DNA from 3 places in the Shewanella sp. 10B genome. Region 1 is predicted to be linked to each of the others. Evidence: predicted binding sites of a transcription regulator. Region 1 holds the regulator's gene; each other region holds the start of a gene.
What was found. The regulator LexA, encoded in region 1, represses DNA repair genes until DNA is damaged. The targets are predictions, from matches to a motif close to TACTGTATNNNNATACAGTA.

Region 1 (6,678 bases):
ATCATGGGCGGCAATTTGATCTTGAGTCAGTGTGCTCATCTTAATCCCCTACTGTCCATGGCGAGCAATATCAGCGGGTTGCACTGTATCGCCAGTATTATTGCCCCACGCATTGCGCTCATAAGTAATGATGGCGGCAAGCTGTTGTGGCGTGAGTTGTGTGCCAAATGCCTGCATCGCCGTGCCCGGTTTTCCGTGCATCACAATGTCGATGTGATTGGCGACTGGACCCGTTGCAATAGCGCTGCCAGCAAGGGCGGGGAAGGCTGGGGGCATACCTGCACCTGTTAGCTGGTGGCAGGCGGCGCAAATCGTGGCATAGGTTTTTTCCCCTTCGGCCATCAGTTCAGCATGGCTAAGCGTGGGAAGACTCGCGGGGTCGACACTGGCGGCGGGTTCTGTCGCCGCTTTTGGTGCATCGGTGGTTGCGGGGGGCGGAGTCGTTGCTACTGGTTCGCTATTGGTGCCACCGGATTTATGGGCATCAACGTCTTTGGCTTGCACCGCATCCCCCGTGTTATTGCCCCACGCATTACGCTCATAGGTAATCACGGCGGCAATCTCTTGGGTCGTTAATTGTTTGCCAAAGGCTTGCATGGCCGTACCCGCTTTACCATTGAGCACGATTTCAAGATGGCCGCTCAGTGGTCCGGTCGCAATGGGGCTGCCTTTGAGGTGCGGGAATACTCCTTGTAGACCTTCACCGTTAGGTTGGTGACAGGCCGCGCAGTGACCGAGGTAAACTTGCTCACCCTGAGCCATCAACTCTTCTTTAGTCAGTGTTTGCGATAACGCGGCTTGTGCGGCTTGCGCTGCGGCATTGGCGGCTTGTTTTTGTTCTTCAACCCAAGCATCGAACTCGGCTTCGGGCAATGCCTGCACCACTATCGGCATAAAACCATGGTCTTTACCGCAAAGCTCGGCACATTGGCCACGGTAAATGCCGGGTTTATCGATACGGGTCCACGCCTCGTTGATAAAACCTGGGTTAGCGTCTTTTTTAACGGCAAAGGCGGGCATCCACCATGAGTGGATAACATCCTCTGAGGTCATCAAGAAACGGATTTTGCGATTGATGGGTAATACTAGGGGTTTGTCGACCTCGAGTAAGTAGTGCTCCCCCTTGGCTTCACTACCTTCGATTTGAGGTCTTGGTGTTGCGAGAATGCTGTAAAAATCAATATCTTGATCGAAGTAGCTATAGTGCCATTTCCATTGAGAGCCTGTGACTTTTACCGTGAGATCGGCATTGCTGGGATCTTCCATGGCAATCAAAGTTTTCGTGGCGGGAATCGCCATTAAGATCAGAATGACAAAAGGAATAATCGTCCACGCGATTTCGACTTTTGTACTCTCATGGAAGTGAGACGCGACCGCACCCTTGGATTTTCTGTGGTTGATCATGGCATAAATCATCACGCCAAAAACCACTAAGCCTATCGCGCAGCAGATATACAGAATCGTCATGTGTAAGTGATAAACCTTGCCACTGATTTCTGTTACGCCGGGGGTCATGTTGAACCGCATGTCCGCTGCGGCCAACGGTGGGGCGAATAGCACCACGAGTAAACAATACAACCATTGCTTCACAAGACTTCTCCTCTGCCAATTGCGAATAGCAACTACAAAGAAGAGCAACACAGTAAGTCTCAACTCTATGCAAACTCTTCAGTTCCCAAAAAAGCTTCTCTGACTTCAACGTGCGTTGGCGGCTTACTTTTGATTAAGTATTGTTACTGCTGGTATTAGCCACACTGGCACATACTGCTGAATAAACCCATTATTCTCGATTTTTGTGGGCAAGAGATATTCGATAAATCGTCGATATTTTTTGCCTAAACGGGCGATATATTATGCTCGTCTGAATCAAACATACTTGCTGTTTAAAAATTGATCAAGATCACTTCTTTTTCTAATTGTCTGAAAAATTGCCAAAAAAAAGCCCCACATTCACAGGTGAGGCGGCTTTCAAGGCTAAATACGCAGTGCAAAAATTTTAATGAACAGAGCTAAAAAAACTACCTTGGGCAAAGTGAGCGGGCTGCTTGAGTGTCGCGTCCGCAGTCGAGTGATTTACAACACCTTCGAGCACTATTCCCATGGCGCGGGCGCTCTTGGCCACAATTTGCAAACGACGATTGTCACGGGCATCGAGTGAGTGGATCCAAGTAATTACTGCGCTTGAAGTGCCACTGGTTAAGGCTTTTTCCATAGCCCACAGGGTTTCGACTTCATCTTTAGCATGGACTAAGAGGACGCGATCCATACGCACGCCAGCGGTGGCCAGTAACTGCTTGTAGCCAATACTCGGTGGGTTGATGAGCACGACCCAGCGACCTTGTTGGCTCAGTTGTGCTAACTGCTTGCTAAGCTGTATCAGTTCCTGGCGCCCTTGGCTCTGGGTGGGCATAGTGATGATAGGCGTATGCTGCCAGTCAGTATCGGTTTCGCGTACCGCATCGAGCCATAAACCGGGGTGACGCGGGGCATTACCTAATAGTTTGTTCATAGCCAATCTCCATTGCGGATCACCCCTACGGCGAGCCCTTCTATTGTTAGACTTTGGAAACTTAAATCGACTTTAATTGGGGAGTAATCTTCATTCTCTGCATGTAGATAAACTAGATTCCCTTTCTTTTCAAAGCGTTTAACTGTTACATCATCGTCAACGCGAGCAACAACTACTTGGCCATTGCGCGCTTGCTGTACTTTATGAACGGCGAGCAGATCCCCCTCGAGGATACCGATGTTCTTCATACTGTCGCCTCTGACACGCAGTAAGAAATCGGCGGCTGGGTGGAACATGCTAGGGTCGACTTGGTAGTACTGTTCGACATGCTCTTGGGCGAGGATAGGTTCGCCCGCAGCCACTTGGCCAATCAGTGGTAAGCCTGATTCGCTGTTATCTTCTTCCTCAACTGGGAGGCGGATCCCGCGGGAAGTGCCTGGCATGATCTCGATGCAGCCTTTTTTCGCCAATGCCTTAAGGTGTTCCTCGGCGGCATTTGCACTTTTAAAACCCAAACGGGTGGCGATTTCGGCCCGGGTGGGTGGCATGCCAGTCTCGGCAATATTACGTTTAATCAGCTCTAAAATTTCAGCTTGGCGTGGCGTCAACGGTCTCATGTTCTTTCCTGTTTTTCTATACAGTTACTGTTAGTATATACAGTATTATTCGTAGTGCAAGTATTAACCACTTTTTAACGCGATTGGAGAGTATTAGCGAATGTTCCCTAGAATCTGGTATTCTATGGGGCTAATGAACGTACTTACATTGCATAAGAATAATGCCTAAACAAGACTCTCTTTGGTTGAAATCATTACGCTGGATCCAAAAACACTTAGTGCACACTATTGTTGTGCCGCAGGATCCCTTTGCCGATCTGAATCTGGACGCGTCCAGACCGCTTGCTTATGTAATGAAAACAGAATCCCTGAGTGATATTGCTGCGTTAAGCGAGATCACCACTAAGCTGGGTTTGCCAAGCCCCTACGAGCCGCTCGTGGTAAATGGCGTTGTCGCGCCCCGCGTCGTTTGCCTCGAAGGCCGTAAGCCTTTGTTTGGCGAGCGTGCCAGTAATGAACCATTCCTCGAATGTTTTATGCGTTTGTTGGCTGTCCATAAGGAAAAGCCTGAGTTAGATATTCAGCTGGTGCCTGTGAGTCTGTATTGGGGCCGAACTCCGGGTAAAGAAGACGACACCATGAAGGCGGCTGTGCTTGAGCGCGAGAATCCAACGTGGTTACGTAAGTGCTTGATGATCTTATTTTTGGGTCGTCATAACTTTGTGCAGTTTTCTAATGCGGTATCGCTGCGTTACATGGCCGACGAACACGGCACCGATATGGGGATTGCCCATAAACTGGCGCGGGTGGCTAGAGTACATTTCCGCCGCCAACGCAAAGTGATGACAGGGCCTGTGCTGCCTAATCGTCAGGCGATGTTCCACTCCCTGTTGAAATCCGAATCCTTACGCAAGGCGATTCAGGAAGAAGCGGCGAGTAAGAAGATTTCCGAAACCCAAGCTCGTGAAACAGCAATTGAATATCTTGATGAAATTGCAGCGAATTATTCCGATAGCCTAGTGCGTATTGCCGAGCGTTTCTTAACTTGGTTATGGAACAAGCTCTACAGCGGTATCAATATCAAAGGTGCCGAGCAAATCCGCCAGCTGCACCATGATGGTCACGAGATTGTGTATGTACCTTGCCATCGCAGCCATATGGATTACCTACTGTTATCTTACATTCTGTATTACCAAGGCATGGTGCCACCGCATATTGCGGCGGGGATTAACCTAAACTTCTGGCCAGCTGGGCCGTTGTTCCGCCGTGGCGGGGCTTTCTTTATTCGCCGTAGTTTTAACGGTAATAAACTTTATACGGCCGTGTTCCGTGAATACCTCGATCAGTTGTTCGCTAAGGGATATTCGGTTGAGTATTTCTCTGAGGGTGGCCGTTCTCGCACCGGTCGTCTATTGGCGCCGAAAACGGGCATGATCGCCATGACGATCAACAGTGTGCTGCGTGGTATCGAACGCCCAGTCACCTTAGTGCCTGTGTATTTAGGCTACGATCACGTGATGGAAGTGGCGACTTATCACAAAGAGCTGAGTGGTAAGAAAAAACAGAAAGAATCTGTATGGCAAGTCTTTGGTGCTATTCGTAAATTAGGTAATTTTGGCCAAGGTTATGTCAACTTTGGCGAGCCGATTACACTGCAAAACTTCTTGAATGAAACGGCGCCAAACTGGCGCACTGAAGTGGCCGACGATCCCGAACAAAAACCGACTTGGTTAACCCCTGCGGTGAACGTGTTAGCGAATCGTGTGATGACCCGCATTAACGATGCTGCTGCCGCCAGTTCAATTACCTTAACCAGCTTAGTGCTGCTGGCGTCGGAGCAAAATGCCCTAGAGCGTTGCTTGCTCGAGCGTCAGTTAGATTTGTACTTAACTCTGCTTAAGCGTGTGCCTTACACTTCGTTTACGTCGGTGGCCGAAGGTGATGGCAAGCACTTGGTGCAACAAGGATTAGAGCTGAATAAGTTCTCCATCCACGCCGATCCTCTGGGTGAGATTGTATCTATTGACGCGAATCAAGCGATTTCAATGACTTATTATCGTAACAATATCATCCACTTGTTTATCATTCCGTCGTTGATTGCCAGCTGTTTAACCAACAATAAGCAGATTTCAAGAGCCCATATCCTAGGGATTGTGAGTGACTTCTATCCGCTTCTGAAGGCGGAGTTATTCATGGGTATCAAGGACCTCCCAAGTTATGTGAATCAAGTGCTGGATCTGTTTATTGAGCAGGGTCTAGTGCAGGAAAGCGATACGCTGTCGGTGGTGACCGAGCACACTAGCCAAATGTTGTTGCTGGCCGGAAGCGTTAGCGAGACTTTGCAACGCTATGCGATTATTTTCAATCTGCTGGCCCACAGACCTAAGATGGAGCGTTCGGAGCTGGAGTCTGAAAGCCATCTGCTTGCCCAACGTTTAGGGGCGCTGCATGGAATTACTGCACCAGAATTCTACGACAAGAAACTCTATAACACCTTGAGTGTTAAGCTTAAAGAGTTGGGTTATTTCTCCGAGAAGGAAGATAAATCCGACGTTGAGCGTATTCGCGATCAAGCTAATAGCTTACTTCGAGCCTCAGTGAGACAAACCATAGTAGCGAGCGTGACTGCGGAGCATATCGTTTAATGGCTAACCATATGAATGCGGTGAAGAATAAGCCGGTGGGCAAGTCTTTGCTCGGTGGTGCCATGATTATTGCCGGCACCACAGTCGGGGCGGGGATGTTTTCTTTGCCCGTTGTGGGCGCTGGCATGTGGTTTGGCTACTCGGTACTGATGTTACTCGGTATTTGGTTCTGCATGTTGATGTCGGGACTGTTACTGCTCGAAACCAACCTGCATTTTGAGCCGGGAGCGAGTTTCGATACCCTGACCAAGGAAACCCTAGGCCAGTTCTGGCGGATCGTGAATGGGGTATCGATTGCCTTCGTGCTCTACATCTTAACCTATGCCTACATCAGTGGCGGCGGCTCGATTGTTAACCATAGCCTACAGGGTATGGGGATTGAGTTACCCCAGAGTGTTGCCGGATTAGTGTTTGCGGTCGTGCTGGCTTGTATCGTGTTGATCAGCACCAAGGCGGTGGATCGTATTACGACCATAATGCTTGGCGGGATGATCATCACTTTCTTTCTCGCGATTGGTAACTTACTGATCGAAATCGATGTGACTAAGCTGCTCGAACCGGATGGTAATCAAAGCTTTATGCCTTATCTGTGGGCGGCCTTGCCCTTTGGTCTGGCAAGTTTTGGCTATCATGGCAACGTGCCGAGTCTGGTGAAGTACTACGGCAAAGATTCATCGACCATCATCAAAGCGATTTTCGTCGGTACTTTCATCGCGCTGATCATTTATGCCTGTTGGTTGGTGGCCACTATGGGCAACATTCCTCGCAGCCAGTTTAGTGAGATTATTGCCCAGGGTGGCAATATGGGCGTGTTAGTCGGCGCCTTGTCGAAAGTAATGGAAAGCAGCTGGTTAAACAGCATGTTAACCCTGTTTGCTAACTTAGCTGTGGCGTCTTCTTTCCTCGGTGTGACCTTAGGTTTATTCGATTATTTGGCCGATTTATTCGGGTTCGACGATACGCGTTC
Region 2 (6,678 bases), on a different contig from region 1:
CACTTACGCCAAACTGTCTGTAACAGGCCAGTAAATCGTGATCCCAACAGTCAGTGACCTTACCGCATTTTGAGCAAACACCTGTGTCTGCAACTAAATCCGAATCTTTCTGATCAGAACAATCAAAGCAAACATTACACATTGGATAATTTCCTTGAATAATGGGCCGGCGTGTCCGGCCCCGATCGATTATTCTGCGTCAGCTTTCAGAGCGGACAGGGCCAACTCGATGTTATCGTGCCCTCTTCTGCGCAGATATTCCATTGCTTCATATCAATTTTTCAGCAGAGCCTCCTGATCATCGTGTCACAAGGCCCAGACTGAGGTTCACGGAAACGGGCAATAAACCTAATATTACTCACCCACGATATTAGCTCTCATCTACTTATGATACCCCTGGGAAGATTACCGGCAACTCACCGAAGGCAAATGCCTCCAGTTTGTCGTGTACTGGGGTGTTAAAAGACTACGACGCATCGCCCATTTTTGTTCAATGCCTTGTCCTGCGACAAACATCGTTTTCACGCCAAAGCGGTTATTGAGCCCGTCAAAGACCTTCATCAAGGGTTCATTGCCCAGTCCTTCATCTTTGACAAACAGATTCATCTGACGATTCACAGTAGAACTCAACTCGAACAAACCTATACCGACCTTATAATATCGCCCCCCCTCTTTAAACAGTCGTGGCAAGGCTTTAGACACTGCCTTTGACATTACCAGAGTGTCATTCGTTGGCACGTCGAAATGAATAACATGCCTAAAACCAACTGCTAAGGATTTATCTTCAAAGGGGGAGTTGCTGGCAAACATCATCATTACCCGACAAGCACTGCTTTGCGCGCGCGCCTTTTGCGCGGCCATGGCCACATGGTAAAGTAGTGCCTGATTAAGACCGTTTATATCTGTCACCCTTTGCCCGAGGCTACGCGTAGAGAAAATCTGTTTTTTCGTGGTAACGTTTCCATCCCATTGTTTGGCCTTAATCCCATTCAGTTCTAATACGATCCGTTCCACCTCAACGCTAAATCGTTGTCGAGCTAATTTGGCTGGTAATGAAGCTAACTGTGCTGCTGTCTCTATCCCCATTTCGGTTAACTGTCTACCGATTCTACTACCAATACCCCATACATCGGTAACCTTCATTTGGGCTAATACTTTTAACCTGGCTGTTTCATCATCTATAACGCATACGCCGGCACAGGAAAAATCAGGTAACCTCTTAGCAGCATGGTTAGCAGCCTTCGCAAGCACCATTGTCGGGCCGAAGCCAACACAAACAGGCAATCGAGTCTCACGCCACACTGACCTTCTTATAAGATGGCCATGATGCTGATAGTCTTTGATAGTTACGTTTTTAAATGACAAAAAGATCTCGTCTATACTATACAAAAATTCCTCTGGTCCGAATCGTCCGATCACACTCATCATCTTTTCCGAGAGATCCCCGTACAGCTCATAATTACTGGAACACACTTGAATACCATGGCGGTCGCAGATCGCTTTCAACTGGAAATACGGCTTGAACTTCTCTATACCTAACGCCATAGCCTGCTTATTTGCGGCCACGACAGTCCCATCATTATTGCTGAGCACTACTATCGGCTTTCCACGCCACTCAGGTCTAAATACCTGCTCTGCAGAGCAGTAAAACGAATTTGCGTCGATCAATGCCAGCATGACCTAGTTTCCTAAATCATCTGTCTGAGAGGCTTAAATGGCTTGTAGCTGCCTATAACAACCCCTTCAATAGAAAACACATCCCACTCGTTGATTGCAACCGGCGGGTAATCGTCATTGTCCGATAACAACAACCGTTTCTCGAGATCAATTATCTTGACAACGAACTCGCCGTTTAGGTTTGCAACAATCACATCGCCTGTTTTGCGCGCAATTCGTCTATCTATGACTAAAATGCTGCCCGGAAAGATCCCAATCCCTTTCATGGACTCCCCCTCAGCGACAGCTAGCCAGGTAGAAGATGGATGCTGAACAAAAAGCTCATCTAAGCTTAATTTCAATTGCGTGTAATCGGCTGCGGGAGAGGGAAACCCGAAAACGCCCGCGCTAACGGTGATAGGTAAGACGTTCATTGTTATTTTCCATTCACTGTATAAAAACACAGTAATGATAGTATTGGAATTCAACTCAAGCAAGAGGCGGCTGACCTACTACGACGTCCCTGGCCAAACCGACTCTTCTGGAAACACAGTGGTAAGTTAGACTTCATCGCAGTAATCGTTTCTTGAACCAATACCACTTTGCCAATAGCTTAGGCAAATCTGACAATTCATGAGCCTAAACCTCAACTCAACATTAAAAGCTCCTGCTCCCTGGCACAGAATCCGGTATTGATGTCGTCCAATACTTTGAGGTTACCGGCATTGACTCGTTCAGCCCTTTCAGTCATAAGCTCTAGAGTATTTATGGTCTTGGCTTTGCGAAAATGAATGAGCCAACTTACTTCCTCTTGGGAAAGTGTTTCCGGTAAAAATGCTGTCGCTGTAGCTTTCATTTTTTAAATATGTTTCCTATATCAGTTCGGCTGCTTCGAGTTCGTCCTCAATGTCCGACAGGGCCGCTCGCATTTCAGATTCACTCATCGTAGACCACCCGGCTACTCGGCCATTGACCCAATGCAGGACGTGCAATGCTATAAGTTGAGGCTCTTTAATGCCCTCCATGCCTCCAATGCGGCAATCGCTACATGGATGAGCCCAGCTTTGCGCCGGGCCATCTTCTGGCCCATCATGGGGGATCAGCCGTTCTCCACAAATCGGGCAGGGCTTGGGTGGATCCTGGTACATGCTGTTTCCTTGATCATTAACTGTCATTTTCTGAATATGCCTTCTTAATCCAATCATCCTTTTCTTTCCAGCGACGAACCGCATCATACAAAGATTGCTTGCTGATACCTATCGCGTTTTTCACTATCTGATTCTGTATGTTATCAACCAATACCATTTTCGCAGCTAATGTGCTGGGAGCTTCACTATCTCCCCGACAAAGCTTCACCAACAGATCAAACTGCTGCAATTTACTACCGTCTGGCCCATACGCCTGCCTGATCAAGTCATCCTTCTCCTTCCAGCGCTGAACTGCATCATATAAGTTTTCTTTACTTACTCCGGTTGAGGCTTTAACGGCATCATTTGAAGCTCTCTCAACCAACACCATTTTTGCAGCTATTGTGCTAGGAGCTTCTTCATTCCCTCGGCAGAGTCTCACAAGCACATTGAACTGCTCAGAATTCATCTGGTTATTTGACATTATTTATTTTTTCGTCCCATTCTGCTCTTGAACACCCTTTTGATAGAACACTCCCCATAATTTTTGAGGCCATCCATCAAGAAAACCATCGTGAAAGAATTGAACGTTCTCTCCTATTCGATTTTGAGCGCTGTCGTTATGGCCCTGCCGACTTGCTTCAAATTTTATGAATTCTCGCAATTCAATCACTAACGCATCAGTAAACTCTGATTCATGCAATCCCGACCAGGCCGGTACACCAAAATTGCAACTATATTTTGGTGCTTCTGTAGCACTGCCGTATGTTCTTATATACCCCATAAAACGATTTCCTTTAACAGTTAATGGTTGCGCTTCTCGCTACCTACTTTCTCAGGATTCACAGGCTTAACCGGAAGGCGAAATTTTCTAACAGTGACCAGAGGCTCCTTGTTCCACGTTAGCATCAAACCGCCACTCACAATGCCTATTGCAGCCAAGATTAAACTAGCCAGATTGTCGCTGTATGAACCCAAAACTAATGCAAGAAACCCAAGTGCCAAGTTAACAACACCCCAGAGTTTCAACAAGTTATACCTGTTCTGGGTCAATTCAATTTCCATTTCCCATTTTCCTTTAGAGTATTGACTTTATCAGCAAACTTAATTGCATCATCAAGGTTAAATTTTCGACTATGGGCTTTGTGGTGATTGATAGTCGCGGGGAATGGTACTCCATGAAGATGCCCAACTGTTTGCATAGCATGAACAAGAAAACCTTCACTTATCTTTAACATCCCTGCAAGTTGTGCGGTGTTGATCGAAATGCTTTTCCTCATGAACCCATCCTGTCTTACTAATCATTAATCGACTATCTTTCTACAATACTCTTTATCTATCTTGGAAACAGTATTGCATATATACATTCTTTCCAGAGGCTTAATGAACTTAGTAGAAAATGTTTGCACTACTTTTTTTATTTTTACTTCATTTCCATATTCGCCACTAAAACCGCCTTCAACAATATACGATCCTGTTGACGTGGTAACTAATGATTTTGTAAAAAAACCTGCATCTACTATAGAAGAACTAACGAATTTACCTGCCTTTGCAAATTCATCACGCTCTTCAATGGTCAGTGTAAAATAAATTATTACTAGCACAATCATTGTGATAAATATATTGAAAGCATGATTAAACATTTTATTTCTTCCTCTCCTTGATTTAATTCCAACGGGATTTCCTTGATCATTTAGTAATATCGTATGAACAAACGCTGAAAACGGCTTATTTCATCGCGGGGCAAGATACTGTTGTTAAATTCACATACAAGCGCATACCCTTCCACAATCCCTATTGCATTCTCGTATTCGACAGTCTGAAAATCGTTGTGGTGCTTATCAAGCAAGTAGTCGTTAAGGCTGATAAGAAATGTCTCAAAATCAATGCCTCTATAACACTCAGACAGCGTTCCCGACTCCCGGTGAGGCACCCGATGTTTCGGAAACAGGCTGTCTAGATGGTTTAGAGCGCCAGCTTCAATGCTCTCAAGCTTTGATTTCGTTGTGTGGATATTGCACTGAAAAGCGCAGAACAGATAATAGTCGGGATTGCCGGTGCAATATGAGCGAGATCCCAGATCACCCATCGTAATCCCTACTTTAGCAAATTCTGGCTTCATGCCATCAGTACCCACGTATAACCAAATATTAGCAGACTCAAAGTTTGCCTTATCACGTTCCATGACGGCTGCGATTTTATAGTCATCATTAGGAATTTTCAGGTTGTATATTTGCTGAGGCTTTTTCATATGTTTCCCTTAACTTGATTAGTTCATTGAGAGCAGGCAATAACCCGCCTCAATTCCAAATTGTCCGCCATCGACTTTATGTGTCACTACGCGATGACATTCATCTGTGCCAACACGCTGGCCGGACTCACGATCGAACGGATAAATAATCAGGACGTCACCAATGTTAAATCCTCTGTCATCACGCCTGATTTCCGCCGTTTTGTCTCGACGACGAACAGCATCAAATAGCTCAGGGTCAATCTTCAAATGATGTTCAGTGGCCATACCTGGGTTTCCTTTAGCTCATTTTGGTTGAGACTGTTCACGCCAAGCAATAGCCAAGGCTATCGCTTGGGCCTCGCCATATTTTTTCACGGAATAGCTTTTCGTTTTTGGATTAGAACCAGGGAATCCCAGCGCAATAACTCTCTGATAGGTTTGCTCAGAGCCATCAGCAAGTATCTTTTTGTATTGCCCAAAGCAGATGCCGACTGGTAGATCGCTTGTCTTGTCCCCGTGAGACTGAGTGTGTATGCGCCCGGCTTGAGGGTGATATTTAGCATAGGGATCTAGTCCTACTGATGCGCAAAGCTCATTTCTTGTTTTGATAGCCTCTTGGGTTTTCGACCTATGGAAATTTCGCTGTTTACACCCAGGAACCCGAACCATGATTGTTGATTTATTGCATGACAGATACCGCTGTGAAACATTCATGCTCGAATTCCCTTAATTTGATTGGTTTATCACAGTCCACACAGACGCGCCGTTGTCGTCATTGCCGCCCTCGGCCAAAAACAAATGTCCTTCATCATCTACAGCGATAACACCAGGGCGTTCGCTGGACGGATCTCTGAGCTTGTTTTTCCAGCCATAGACCTTTCCTTCCCACACCAACACTACACCACCCACACGTGCAGGATTTTCAGAGCGCCATTTTTTAGCCAGAGCCCTAGCTTTGCTGTTCGGTGTCATACCGTTTTTTCCTCGACTTCAGAGAAACCTGGGTTGAAAACCTCATATAGCTCTGACAAGATCTTCTGCTCCTGCTCTAAAGTTAAAGCTACTGGTTTCTCAGTAATTCTCCAATTAACAACGCCTTGGATGATTTCATACTCAACAGAGACACCTTCTGGTAGCCTTGATAGGCATTCTGCTAAACGACTCTCAATATCCATTCCTTGTTTCCTTGAACTGTTAGTGGTTGCGCTTCTCGCAAACTTCCCACCAGGATTTATCAAACGGGATCTCGCAAGTTGGACAGAAATTAATATTTACAAGCCCACGCACTTCACCCCAGCCGTTACACTTTTCACAGAAACGCTCACAGACTGTGAACTCCCAAGAGCTAAACTGCCCCTCTTTCTTTTCAAGCCTTTGATTTCGAGAGTCTCCGTGTTTGCGTGTTGCCATAATCCGGTTTCCTTGATTATTTCTGCTTAGCATCACTTAATACTGAGCGCTTCAAAAGCCTCAAGCAGCGCTTTATCGGCTTTGTAAACAACGGCAAGGCCGCCCTCCGGCTTAGGCTCATAATGCTCTACCAGCAGATATGTGCCATTCAGCGACGGCTCGGTTTTCATGACCCAGGCATACTTATCACCTGCAGCATAATGTCCCCTGGTCATATCTAACAGCATATTCCGATCCACAGCACGGCGAATT
Region 3 (6,678 bases), on a different contig from region 1:
TTTGCCAAGTCGACAAATCATCGATATTGAAAATCGCCACCGCATTAGCCGTATTTTTGCCCCGTTTCGACACGCCAGAACCTACAGATGGAAAATAAAGGGCGGCAATTATAGCAGCCCCAAAGCAGAAATAAATCTGCCGCCACGACTAGGTTGCAAACACATTGAGGCGGCCTTAATCAACAGTAACTTAGCTAAGCCTTGAGGCAAAGTCTTGAGGCAGTTTACGATTCAATGACCACAGTATTGCGCCCTTGCTCTTTGGCGCGGTACAGACAAATATCGGCACGGCGCAGCACCTCAGAGAGGGTAAAACCGCGAACACTGGTATCTAAGGGGAGATACACGCCACCAATGCTGAGGGTAATTTTGCCCTTGGGAGAGCTACGATGGGGAATATCCAAGGCGGCGACTCGATAGCAGAGTTGGTTGGCTATCGCCTCCAACTGGATAGGCGTTATCTGCTCAAGAATAATCGCAAACTCTTCGCCACCGATTCGAGCCAGCAAACTATCCTGCGGCAAGACATCACACTGTTTGAGCGCCTGCGCGACCAATCTAAGCGCCGCATCGCCTTCGAGGTGACCGTAAGTATCGTTGTAACTCTTGAAATAATCGACATCCAACATCAGCAATCCCACGGGTTTAGCTTGTTGGAGCAAGGTTTCCAAAGTATGAGTAAAAGGGCGACGATTGCTTAAACCGGTCAACTCATCGGTTTCGGCCATCACACGTAGTTGAGCATTCACCGACACTAAAGCCTGTTGCAGGCTGAGCATCTGTCGCTCTTTTTCCTCACGCAGTAATAATTCGTTCAAGGCCGCCGCAAATTGGGTCAGCATCACCTTCTTTTGTGGGTTCCAATTTAATGGACGACTCACCATAGAAAGTGAGAGTAAACCGAGTAATTCATTGGCATTTTTAATTGCAAATGCGGCGATAGAACAAATCCCAACCGAGCGCAGCGCTTGGTATTCCGCAGGAGACTCATGCTCTAAAAAATCAATCGATTCGATCACTAATGTCGACTCAGACACAAACTTTTGTGCCAGCACGGCAACACTATCGACTGAGATATCTTGGATCTGATTTGCCTGCGACTCGCAGCTCCAAAAGCTACGGTAATTGGCATAGCGCTGGGTAAACTCAATAATACTGACCCGCTCAACATCGAATAACAGTCCAATGCGATGGCAGGCATCGGCGAGACATTCATCCAGTTGCGAGGTATCCGTGGTTAAAAACTGCAGTGACATCTCGGCTAATAACTGGTTCGCCTGGGATTGCCAATTAAGCTCTTGAGTTCGCTCGTCGACTAAACGCGCCAACTGATTCTGCTGCTGTTGTAATTCACGCCCCTGACGCTTGTTAATGGCTAAGTCATTGCGAATACGCTGATACATAGCCTGTAGCGATTGCGCCACATGGCCAATTTCATCTTGGCTGGTCACTACACTGATGGGCACTTTCAGTTTGGGTAATGAATTCAAATTGATTTGATTGGCAAACCGCTCCAGTGCCGATAATCGGTTGGTCACCAATAAACGCACCATAGTGAGGATCAGGTAAATCATCAGCAGGGTTTTAAGGCCATTGCCGAGGACGATGATAATCAACTGCTGCCATAATTCGTAATACAGCTTATTGGTGTCCAGACCAACGGTGAGTGAGCCAATCAGCTGCTCTTGATACATAATCGGATAATGAAACGAAGTTTGGTTGTCCTCCTGTGCACCTAAGGACTTACCTAGCTGCATAGTCACACCATCGACACTTTCCAGATTGACACTCGAGACCATGGGCATCATCCCTAAACCCGACAACAGATCGGATAACAGGCTATGGTCGACATCCCAGAGCGACTTAGCAATGCTAGGCAAGATAGACTCGGAATACTCACGAATATCCGCCGTAGCCTTATCTATGCTCTCCTGATAATTCCATACCAACTGCACCAACATAGTCAGGACGGCAAAAAACGAGCTCACCCCAATAATAGTGAGCGTCATCCTGTGGCTGATGGAATGATTACGATGCTTCATGGATACCTATTCGTTATTATTGCGGTGGCAACTTATCCAAAATTTGGGATTGGAAAATTGCCGACCAATCCCTTGCCACTAACATGCGATAAAACTCTGAGCCCGGCTCAAGCACGCTGAATAACTGGACCTTGTCGTAGGAATAATATTGCCCTGTCGCCTGATAATGTTGCAGTTGCACTAACCCCAATGCGCCCGCTAAAAAATGCCCACCACCGAGTACACTGAGTTGTTGCTCTTGGCGAAGCCGTAAAATCTCGGCTGACGTATTTACAGAGCTCACCAACACCTCTCGCCCTGGGTTGAGCCCTTTTTCCTTCAATGCCTTAATTACCCCCATCGCCATTCTGTCACTTGCGGTCCAAATCAACTTTAAATCGGGATAACGGGTCAGCAGCGTCAATGCTTGCCCATAGGCAATATCCTCACTCCATTGGCCATAAACCGTTTGTGTGACTGTAACATTGGGTTGCATAAAGAAATAATCATTGGCGCCCTGAGTCCGCAGAACAGATGCGGGCGTGGACTTATCGCCCGAGATCAATAAAACCTTAGCTTTTTTAACGTCTAACCCCGTTAACAAAGCTTTAGCGGTCTCGGCTCCGATAGCATAGTTATCGGGCATAATGGCGGGCAATAAATAGGTCTGCCAGTGGGGATCTTGCAATAGCATTTCCCGTTCGGCCACGGAAATATCATTCAATATAAGCTGCACATAAATGGGATGGTGATAAAGCATCTGCAACATTTTTAATGCTGACTGCTTCTCATTAACCAAAATAACCTGATTAGGAAGGGATTGTTGCGATTTTAATAAAGAGTCTAACTGGCTAATCATTTTAAAATGATTGCGATCTGAATGGATAATTTGCAAATTAATGTCGAGTTTTGCTGAGGCCACCCACATTAATTTGTCGACATCACCCCAAAAGCTATCGGCCTCGGCACCGGGATTGAAAAACGCCACATCGAGTTTGGCCCATGCTGGCATAGCAGAAAACAATATGCCAATAAATAAACAGGTTAAGCACCATAGACGCAAAGGCGAGTACTCCTCGACCATGTTTCCCCACATGTGATCCGTCACCAGAGGTCACTTTCTTATTATCGATTCACAACCGTGTTACCGCATAAAGATTTATGCCCGATACAGGCAATCAATCATTCGATTAAACCACAAAAACTTACAAAGTGTACGTTATTAATAACGAATGATGATTTTCTCTATCGTTTAATTCTAGGATTGAAACACATTTATTTTAATATGAATAAGATAAGGAGAAATATGCTCCAAGGGCAATTTAGCCCATAAGACTGAAATAAATCCTCAATTCGTCGCTAAACCCTCCTATAACAGCACCCACCGAGCAACTCAGCCCAAGATTGCCTTACGCTTATACTCTGTTAGTATATGTATAAATTCACAGTGATTGAGCGCTAACGACTTGCAGCAATTGGATCTTGTTCCGATCACCGACCTCAAAGGCGTCGCCAAAAGGGTGGCGGAAAAACTCGCAAAGCTCGGCATCACAACAGTACAAGATCTGCTGTTTCACTTACCCCTGCGCTACGAAGACCGCACTCAAATTTATCCTATTGCCGCCTTAATGCCGGGAAATTACGGCACCATTGAAGCCGAAATCCAGTCGACACAAATCATTCAAGGCCGCAAACGCATGCTGGTGTGCAATGTGCGGGATAATACTGGCAGCATGAGTCTGCGCTTCTTTAACTTTTCGATGGCGCAACGCAATGCGATGCAAAATGGCTTAATGATCCGCGCCTATGGCGAAATTCGTCGGGGCAATCATCAGGCCGAAATCGTCCATCCCGAGTACAAAATTGTCTATCCCGGTGAAGATATTCATTTAAGTGATACCCTCACGCCAATATATCCCACCACGGAAGGGCTCAAGCAGGCGAGCTGGATTAAGCTTACCGAGCAAGCCCTCGAATTATTAGAAGACGGCGGTTTGGCCGAGTTATTACCCGCCAATTTGCAGCCCAATAGCATGAGCTTGAAGCAAGCGTTGCAAACCCTGCATCGCCCCCACGCGGGGATATCACAATTTGACTTAGAGCTCGGCCAGCATCCGGCGCAGCAACGACTGGTACAAGAAGAACTGCTCGCCCATAACCTCAGCATGCTCCGCCTCAGGCAGCGCAGCAATCTCGACGCTGCCGTGACCATGCACGCCAGCGGCCAGCTATTGAATCCCTTTCTCGCCTCATTACCCTTCAAACCGACGGGCGCCCAGCAAAGGGTCGTCGCCGAGATTGGTAAAGATTTAGCGCAGCCACACCCCATGATGCGCTTAGTTCAAGGTGATGTCGGCTCGGGGAAAACCTTGGTCGCTGCCCTCGCCGCATTGCAGGCCATCGAAAATGGTTACCAAGTCGCTATGATGGCACCCACCGAATTACTCGCCGAGCAGCATGCGGCTAACTTTACCGCATGGTTTGACCCCCTCGGGTTAAAAGTCGGATGGCTGGCGGGTAAGCTTAAAGGCAAGGCACGGGCGCAATCCTTAGCCGATATAGAATCGGGTGCTGCGCAAATGGTGATAGGTACCCATGCCATCTTCCAGCAGCAGGTAACCTTCAATAAGTTGGCTTTAATCATTATCGATGAGCAGCACAGGTTCGGGGTTCACCAACGGATGGGGCTCAGGGAAAAAGGCATTAACCAAGGCTTTCATCCCCACCAGTTAATTATGACGGCGACGCCTATTCCGCGCACCTTGGCCATGACGGCCTACGCCGATTTGGACACCTCGATTATCGATGAGTTGCCGCCCGGCCGCACGCCCGTGACCACAGTCGCCATTCCCGATTCGCGTCGCAATGAAGTGCTCGAGCGCGTCCGCAACAGCGTCGTCACGGATAAACGCCAAGCCTATTGGGTCTGTACTCTGATTGAAGAATCCGAAGTTCTCGAGTGCCAAGCGGCGGAAGATACCGCCGAAGAGTTGCGCCAAGCGCTACCGGAACTGAGCATAGGTTTAGTCCACGGCCGGATGAAAAGCGTCGAAAAACAAAAAATTATGGCCGACTTCAAGGCGGGAACTATCCATTTATTGGTGGCAACCACAGTGATTGAAGTCGGCGTCGACGTCCCCAACTCCAGCTTAATGATTATCGAAAATCCCGAACGACTAGGCCTTGCACAGTTGCACCAGCTGCGGGGCCGTGTAGGGCGCGGTGCCGTGGCAAGCCATTGTGTGTTACTCTACAAGGCGCCATTGAGCCAAACCGCAAGCCAGCGGTTAAATGTGCTCAGGCAAAGTAATGATGGTTTTGTGATTGCACAGAAAGATTTAGAGATCCGTGGGCCGGGCGAAGTACTGGGCACTAAGCAAACGGGACTGGCCGAGCTGAAAATCGCCGACCTTGTCCGCGATCAGGCACTTATCCCACATATCCAAAAACTGGCGAGCCATGTGATGTCACAGGCGCCAGAGTCGGTCGATGCCATTATTCATCGTTGGCTTGGACACAGGCAACAATACGTTCAGGCTTAAACCTTAAGCTAACCCCTTCAAGGTAAAATAAATTCCGCCTGTTCAGCTCACCGCTATGGACAAGCGCGTGGAAACTTGCACAATGAACCTGCCACCGACAACTCGTTGGCACTTGCACTTTAAATGTTAGCTGCATGTATTCACCCCGTTACCTTGACACTTAAGCGAAGGATGTAAAATGCAAGTTAATCAAGATGATAGAATTACACCTCAAGAAACCTCCTCAAGCAGTAATCGCTTTGCTTTGATTGCGATTGTGCTCGTCATCCTGCTCTCTGCGGGAGGTTATTATTACTACACCAAAGATGACTCACCCAAGCTCATCCCCAATGCGCCCATAGTGCTGCCTGAGCCGCCTTCATCTGAACCTATGACGCTCGAAACGGGCACTGAGCCTGAAACCACGCCGGTGGAAAATGAAACTCCAGCGGCGACCACGACGGAAACCGAAACAGTCGTCACGCCAACAGAGCCTGCGATTCCAGAAGAAGTCGTCCCCAGCCTGCCTGAGAGCGATGCCTTTGTGCATCAAAAAGCGCTGGCGATCATCAATAACAACGTGGTTGGCTCCTCCTTAGTGAACCAAGATTTGGCTCGTCAGTTTGTGGTGTTCGTGGACAACTTGGCCCAAGGCGATCTCGCCCGCAAAGTCAGCCCAGTCAAAGGCCCAGAAAAGCTGTTCACTGTGTCTGAAATCACTAGCAAAGTGTATTTAAATCCAGAGAGTTACCACAGATATGACGCCTACGCGACCGTGATTGCTAACATGGATGAGCAAACCTTAATGCACACCTACAAACAGCTCACACCGCTGTTTGACGAGGCCTTTGCCGAGTTGGGTTACAGCAACGCCAAGTTCAATGACAGAATGCTGCAAGCCATTAAGATCATGCTTGCTGCCCCTATCATCGAAGAGCCTATTGAGCTGAGCTCAATCAGCGTGAACTACCGCTTTGTGGATCCCAATTTAGAAGCCTTACCGAGCGCGCAAAAACTGATGATCCGCATGGGGCCAGAAAACACCCGTAAAGTGAAAGCGGCGCTGCGTAAACTGGAAAACCAACTCGCCCAGTAATGCTCCAAACTTGTCTAAAAAGGCGCCTAGTGCGCCTTTT

Region 2: M0415_RS20555 (LexA family protein) is a predicted target of LexA. The motif match lies at 2,105-2,124, and genes of this name have one in related genera.
Region 3: recG (ATP-dependent DNA helicase RecG) is a predicted target of LexA. The motif match lies at 3,452-3,471, and genes of this name have one in related genera.

What each region holds. Positions count from the first base shown of each region.
Region 1 covers NZ_JAMDJO010000004.1:90,856-97,533, reverse strand. Annotated here, with positions in the region: gene ctaD (cytochrome c oxidase subunit I) at 1-39, opposite strand, end outside; gene coxB (cytochrome c oxidase subunit II) at 49-1,590, opposite strand; gene M0415_RS15555 (cell division inhibitor SulA) at 1,997-2,509, opposite strand; gene lexA (transcriptional repressor LexA) at 2,506-3,126, opposite strand; gene plsB (glycerol-3-phosphate 1-O-acyltransferase PlsB) at 3,288-5,711, shown strand; gene mtr (tryptophan permease) at 5,711-6,678, shown strand, end outside.
Region 2 covers NZ_JAMDJO010000012.1:19,817-26,494, reverse strand. Annotated here, with positions in the region: gene M0415_RS20560 (Y-family DNA polymerase) at 406-1,677, opposite strand; gene M0415_RS20555 (LexA family protein) at 1,689-2,090, opposite strand; gene M0415_RS20550 (hypothetical protein) at 2,303-2,512, opposite strand; gene M0415_RS20545 (hypothetical protein) at 2,821-3,267, opposite strand; gene M0415_RS20540 (hypothetical protein) at 3,271-3,567, opposite strand; gene M0415_RS20535 (hypothetical protein) at 3,588-3,848, opposite strand; gene M0415_RS20530 (hypothetical protein) at 3,833-4,063, opposite strand; gene M0415_RS20525 (hypothetical protein) at 4,088-4,426, opposite strand; gene M0415_RS20520 (hypothetical protein) at 4,477-5,034, opposite strand; gene M0415_RS20515 (DUF3850 domain-containing protein) at 5,053-5,301, opposite strand; gene M0415_RS20510 (hypothetical protein) at 5,320-5,730, opposite strand; gene M0415_RS20505 (antirestriction protein ArdR) at 5,743-5,988, opposite strand; gene M0415_RS20500 (hypothetical protein) at 5,985-6,191, opposite strand; gene M0415_RS20495 (hypothetical protein) at 6,459-6,678, opposite strand, start outside.
Region 3 covers NZ_JAMDJO010000007.1:105,102-111,779, reverse strand. Annotated here, with positions in the region: gene M0415_RS18320 (YkgJ family cysteine cluster protein) at 1-73, opposite strand, end outside; gene M0415_RS18315 (GGDEF domain-containing protein) at 225-2,042, opposite strand; gene M0415_RS18310 (ABC transporter substrate-binding protein) at 2,059-3,084, opposite strand; gene recG (ATP-dependent DNA helicase RecG) at 3,488-5,563, shown strand; gene M0415_RS18300 (DUF3014 domain-containing protein) at 5,742-6,638, shown strand.